DNA from 2 places in the Metabacillus hrfriensis genome. Region 1 is predicted to be linked to the other one. Evidence: predicted binding sites of a transcription regulator. Region 1 holds the regulator's gene; the other holds the start of a gene.

Evidence for each region. The regulator LexA, encoded in region 1, represses DNA repair genes until DNA is damaged. The targets are predictions, from matches to a motif close to CGAACATATGTTCG.
Region 2: the regulator LexA is predicted to act here: its motif matches at 1,458-1,471, upstream of recA (recombinase RecA).

What each region holds. Positions count from the first base shown of each region.
Region 1 covers NZ_CP126116.1:2,424,147-2,427,576, reverse strand. Annotated here, with positions in the region: gene QLQ22_RS12100 (DUF896 domain-containing protein) at 1-187, opposite strand, end outside; gene QLQ22_RS12095 (YneB family resolvase-like protein) at 255-905, opposite strand; gene yneA (cell division suppressor protein YneA) at 919-1,233, opposite strand; gene lexA (transcriptional repressor LexA) at 1,392-2,012, shown strand; gene QLQ22_RS12080 (magnesium transporter CorA family protein) at 2,110-3,430, shown strand, end outside.
Region 2 covers NZ_CP126116.1:2,290,095-2,293,524, forward strand. Annotated here, with positions in the region: gene pgsA (CDP-diacylglycerol--glycerol-3-phosphate 3-phosphatidyltransferase) at 1-33, shown strand, start outside; gene QLQ22_RS11390 (competence/damage-inducible protein A) at 59-1,315, shown strand; gene recA (recombinase RecA) at 1,542-2,579, shown strand; gene rny (ribonuclease Y) at 2,950-3,430, shown strand, end outside.

The DNA.
Region 1 (3,430 bases):
TTACATCCGTACCGTTTGGGTCGAGGATCGTAACGCCTTTTAATGTATTTTTCATGGAACCGCGAAACACCTGCAGGTATTCCTGTCTCAGGCTTTGCTGTTCTTTTAGTTCTTCAGGTGACAAAGCGCTTGATTTAGCCTTTTTTGAAAGTTCATTGATTCTAGCCATTTTTTCTTTTGAAAGCATAATGGTAACTCCTTTTTGTAGATAGATTCACTATGCTATCGTACTAAAAATGACTGTAAAAGACAACTTATTGGTCTCCTGATTGTTTCATATATTCCTGATATCTTCTATGTACTGTTGCCTTTGAAACATCATGGCCAAAGCCTCTCAAAGTAGCAGCAATTTCTGCAAATGTCAGTTTGTTTTGTTTTAAGCGGACAATTTCTGAAACAGGAAGCTCTTTTTTTTCCTTCCCGGGGCTCCCATGAATATTAGACAGGTTATTTTGAGGTTTAAACCCGTTTTGGACCGCACGCTGCATGCCTCTTTTGATTTTCAGATTATGAATCTTTCTCTGATATTCTTCAACAATGCTGACGATTTCAAGCACCATAGAATCAGCTTCTGAGAGCAGAAGCCTGCCGTTATGTGTAACGGAATAAAGTGTTATTCCCTCTTTTAGAAGAAAATGAATGAGTGCAATTCTGGCGTTTCCCCTCCCAAGCCTTGTTTCATCCTGGATCAGGATTGCATCCACCTGCTGATTTTTGATGCAGTCAAACAGTTCAAATATCCCGTCCCTCTCTATATCATAGCCGCTGGCCTGCTCTTCAATCACTTTTACAATATTCATGCTGTGCTGCTCAGAAAGATTTATGAGCTCTTCCTTCTGTCTTAAAAGAGATGTTTCCTGTTCTTCTTTCACTGTGCTGACTCTGCAATAGATGATGGCGTTCAGTGTTCTCACTTCCCTATTTCTTGCTTGCTATTTGATTGACCTCATAAAAGGCTGTCTTCTCAATGGGTATAAAGACTTGTTCACCAGGTTTAATTACTGCAGTCTCCATACCGTTTTTTTCCTGTACCCACTCGACAAAATCTGACTTAGAAAGATTATGATGTTCTTTAAATTTGTCAGCAATACTCCAGATGCTGTCCCCTTCAGTAACTTCTATATTTACGTAGTGATCCATTCTGTCTTTTTCACCAGTATAAGATAAAGCAAAGACAGCAACAATAACGACGATAAAAAATGAGAGTAAATAAGAAAAAGATTCTTTCAACATAATCCCCACCTCGAAATAGAATGTTTGTTCGCACTTTTGATATTTTTAGTATAATGCGAACAAACGTTTCTGTCAACGGATTTTTTCGAACTTATGTTTGTATGCACAGGAAAAACATGCTATAATCAACATAAATTACAGGACGCGAGGTGCATAAGATGACAAAATTATCAAAAAGACAGCAGGATATCTTAAACTTCATCAAATTAGAAGTTCAGAAAAAAGGTTATCCGCCTTCTGTTCGCGAAATTGGCGAAGCTGTCGGCCTTGCTTCTAGTTCAACTGTCCACGGCCACCTGGCCAGGCTAGAGAGCAAGGGACTAATCAGACGCGATCCAACTAAGCCCAGAGCCATTGAAATTTTAGAAGAAGAGACTTCACATATTCCAAGATCAAATGTTATAAATGTTCCGATTATCGGTAAGGTTACAGCGGGTTCCCCTATAACAGCCATCGAAAATGTTGAGGAATATTTTCCGCTTCCTGATACGTTTGCAGCAGCAGATGATCAAGTATTCATGCTCGAGATTATGGGAGACAGTATGATAGAAGCTGGAATTCTGGACGGGGATATGGTAATTGTTAAACAGCAAAAAACAGCAAATAACGGAGATATCGTAGTTGCCATGACAGAAGATGATGAAGCAACAGTAAAACGTTTCTTTAAAGAAAAAGACTTCATTCGCCTTCAGCCTGAAAATTCAACCATGGATCCTATTATTCTGCGAAATGTTTCAATTTTAGGGAAAGTCATTGGGGTTTACCGGAATATTCATTAAAAATCTTTGCTGCTCAGCAAAGATTTTTATTTTGGCGTTTTATGCTCTTTAACAAGGGGAATATATAATAATTGATAAAATTTAGAAGAGGTAACCTATGAATTCCAATATTATTCATGATGAAATAACCATACTGCGAACGAATTGCCAATTCATTTTTCCCTTTTCATGGGCTCAGGACTGCACTAAGGAGTTAATTGAGGAGCTGTTAGCCAACGGGTTTGAATTTTTTTCAATTGAGAATGTTAAACAGCAAAATAAATATTACGGGGAGAGCATTGATATCCCGCATAAACGTTTGAATCATTATTTTATGCCGTACATAGAACAAATCTTATTCCCTGACAAATATAAAGAAAAAGCGATAAACCGTTACTCAAAGCCTTTAAATTTGAAATGCAGACTTGATACTGCACACAATTCATTTTCTTTGAAGGTTCATTCAATTGATATCTACCTTTGTCCTTTCTCTATCGGAATGGTAACGATTCGAACAGACCCTTACAATAACAATGAAGATTTCTCTTTAAGTGATGCACTGGATTTTATGGATCATTTTCGCGTTCTCGAGCCCTCAATTACAGAAGAAAAAGGTACTGTTCTCTATTGTGGTGAAAAACGTTTTGACAAGACTCAGGATTTTATCTTCCAGGACCTTTGTCCATTCATCGTCCCCTTCATAGAAAAAAGCGAGAATGATCAATCAACTTATCTGGGCAGCCTTCCTTATTTTATTGATGAAAGAATGTTCGTATCCAGTTTTTTAATGGCTGCTCCTGATGATCAAATAACAAATAACGATTTATTCAGAATCGGACATATGAATGGATATAAAGAAAAAAAACAGCCATACATCTCTGCAACCAATCAAAAGTACATCGAAAAATACGTAAATGATCATGTTTATGACAGGTGGTCCCCGGATAGTTTTCATATTATCAGCGACCATACATTTACATGCATCAGCAGAGACAGCAAAAATGAAAAACTCATTGCTGAAGAAATGTATGGCCAGCTATATTACAATATGATTCTGCACTTATTTTATAAAATTGTCCTTTTAAAGCTTTCATACAGTTATTCACAGCTCTATATTGACCAAAAACAAGATAAAATGGACAAACTGATCAGATCGATTGCCAATTTTACCGCCAAATATATTTTTTCTGAAATCAGCAGCCGGACTGAGGGACAAGAGCTTTCTGTTTTGATGAAAGATCGCTTTAAAATTGAAACTCTTTACAAAGAGGTAATAAACACGATGGACAGTCTTTATCAAAATCAGGAAAAATTTGCAAGTAAACGTCATAATTCTCTATTGCTGATCTTAACGACTTATACTGTTATTTCCGGGATTTACGGAATGAATCTGGTGATTGAAGACTGGCGGGGGAAAATTGAGTGGAGCAAGCTTGCCG
Region 2 (3,430 bases), 130 kb from region 1:
AAAAATAAAGCCGCATTACTGAATTCCAAGTAATTCTTCATTCAGAGGGGGAGTTCATATGACGTCAAAAACAGAAATTATTGCAGTAGGTTCTGAATTGCTTCTTGGGCAAATCGTTAACTCTAATGCCCAGTTTTTATCTCAGCAGCTGGCTGAAAATGGTCTTAATGTCTATTATCACACGGTTGTAGGTGATAATCCTTCAAGGCTTGAGCAGGCAGTAAAGATTGCCAAAGAGCGTTCGAACATTATCATTTTCACAGGCGGCCTTGGACCTACTAAAGATGATCTAACTAAAGAAACAATCGCAAATATTCTGGGCAAGAAGCTTGTGACTGATGAAGAAGCCCTTCGCAGCATTGAAGACTATTTTGTCAAAGTAAAAAGAAGCATGTCTGAAAATAATAAAAAACAAGCTCTGGTCATTGAGGATTCTCACGTCTTAAAAAATGAGCAGGGAATGGCGCCTGGAATGGCAATAGATGCGGATGAGCGAATTTATATGCTGCTTCCTGGCCCGCCCAGCGAAATGAAACCTATGTTTATGAAATTCGGGCTCCCATACTTTAGAGAGAAGCTTGGCCAGAATGACAAAATCATTTCGAGGGTTCTTCGATACTTTGGCATAGGCGAATCGCAGCTTGAGACAGATATTCAGGATTTGATCGATGCCCAAACCAATCCAACGATTGCACCTCTTGCGGGTGACGGGGAAGTAACGCTCAGATTGACTGCGCGCCATCAAAATGAATCTGAAGCTGTCCGCCTGATTAATGAAATGGAGAAAACAATAAACAGCAGAGTGGGGACTTTTTTCTACGGTTATGACCAGACAACTCTCGCTGATGAATTACTCAGACATCTCAGACAAAGAGACATGACAATTTCAGCTGCAGAGAGTTTAACCGGAGGCCTTTTTTCAGATCAGCTGACAGCAGTTAAAGGAACATCTGATGTTTTTAAAGGTACAATTGTCTGCTACACTAATGAAGTAAAGCAATCCATACTAAACGTATCTGAAGAAACACTTGATCAGCATGGGGCTGTCAGTGAACAATGTGCCAAAGAAATGGCTGAACAAATCAGGAAGCTTGCAAATAGTGATATCGGAATCAGCTTTACCGGCATCGCAGGGGAAGATCCTGTTGAAGGGAAAAAACCTGGAACCGTCTATATCGGGCTGGCATTTAAAGATCAGCCGGTAAGAACCGTTCTCCTTCATCTTGCAGGCAGCCGCAACGGCATTCGCAGACGTACAGTGAAATACGGCTGTTACTTGATTATTAAAGCATTAATGGAAAATACAGCAGAATAAGCTGTATTTTTCTTTTTTACTAGATCATCCGCGTAATCAGGTAAAAAGGCAATTTAGTATTTTAGCTGATTAAGAGGCATAAATTTCTTATTTTCATAAAGAGAAAAGAGAATTTTCAGTCTGTTATTACGTTTAAAAAAACCGAATAAATGTTCGTTTTTTACTTGTCAAACGTTCGAATAAAAGGTATATTATTAATAGGTTGATAACTAAAGGAGGAAACTCAGTGAGCGATCGTCAAGCTGCCTTAGATATGGCACTGAAACAAATAGAAAAGCAATTTGGTAAAGGTTCAATTATGAAACTCGGTGAACAGACTGACCGGAAGATCTCTACATCTCCAAGCGGTTCACTTGCACTTGATACAGCACTTGGTGTTGGCGGATATCCGCGTGGAAGAATTATAGAAATATATGGACCTGAGAGCTCAGGTAAAACGACAGTTGCCCTTCATGCGATAGCAGAAGTACAGCAAAAGGGAGGACAGGCTGCGTTTATAGATGCAGAACATGCCCTTGACCCTGTATATGCTCAAAAGCTTGGTGTAAATATAGATGAACTTCTTCTCTCACAGCCGGATACAGGAGAGCAGGCGCTTGAAATTGCTGAAGCGCTGGTTCGAAGCGGAGCGGTAGATATTCTAGTCATTGACTCGGTAGCAGCTTTAGTTCCAAAAGCTGAAATTGAAGGTGAAATGGGAGATGCTCACGTAGGCTTGCAGGCTCGTCTTATGTCTCAGGCATTGCGTAAATTATCCGGAGCAATCAGCAAATCAAAAACAATTGCTATTTTCATTAACCAGATCCGTGAAAAAGTAGGAGTTATGTTCGGTAATCCTGAAACAACTCCAGGCGGACGCGCTCTGAAGTTTTATTCTTCGGTGCGTTTAGAGGTTCGCCGTGCTGAAACGCTGAAACAGGGCAATGAGATGGTCGGCAATAAAACCAAAATCAAAGTTGTCAAAAACAAAGTTGCACCTCCTTTCCGTGTTGCAGAAGTTGACATTATGTACGGGGAAGGCATCTCTAAAGAAGGCGAAATCATTGATCTAGGAACAGATATTGATATTGTTCAAAAGAGCGGTTCATGGTATTCGTACAATGAGGAGCGTTTAGGACAGGGAAGAGAAAACGCAAAAATCTTCCTAAAGGAGAATCCTAGCATCCGCTTAGAGATTCAGGGGAAAATCCGCAGCCACTACGGCTTGGATGAAGTTGCAGTTGCTCCAGATGGACAAGAAGAATTAGATTTACTGGAAGATTAAAAAGAGGCGATTATCGCCTCTTTTTTGTATGTGAAAAGTAAAAATACACGATACAATGGAGAGACAATCCTGACTTTTCCTGTTCAAGAAATGTAAGGCAATGCCTGAAAATTCTCAATTGCTTTAGAAACGCCAGAATGACAGGCTTGACAAGAAAATTTCACACATTTACAATTAGGGTGTATTATTATTTTGTTAGAACTTTTAGCGAGGCACTATGAAAGCAAATGTTGATCAGTGCAGCAGGATTGCTGCAAGGTCTCCATGAAACCCTTAAGCTTTGTGCTGTATGTTGAAGAACGTTATGCAATATACATGCCGACACTTAAATCTAGCAAGAACCAAGTTCATAGCAAGAGGAGGTGAAATGATGGATCCCATTACAATGATCATCTCCATTTTGCTTGGCCTAATCGTCGGTGCAGTTGTTGGCTATTTTGTTCGTAAATCCATTGCAGAAGCGAAAATTGCCGGTGCGAAAGGAACTGCTGAGCAAATTCTTGAAGATGCGAAGCGTGATGCTGAAGCGACGAAGAAAGAAGCGTTGCTTGAGGCAAAGGATGACATTCACAAGCTTCGGACAGAAGCAGAGCAAGAAATTCGTGAACGACGAAATGAGCTGCAAAAACAAGAAAATCGCTTATTACAAAAAGAAGAGAATCTTGATCGTAAGGATGAATCTTTAGACAAGCGCGAGAACATGCTTGAGAAAAAAGAAGATTCTCTAAATGAAAGACAACAGCATATTGAAGAGATGGAAAGCAAAGTGGACGAGATGGTGCGTAAACAGCAATCAGAGCTTGAGCGTATTTCCAGCTTGACTCGTGATGAGGCAAAGCAGATCATTCTCG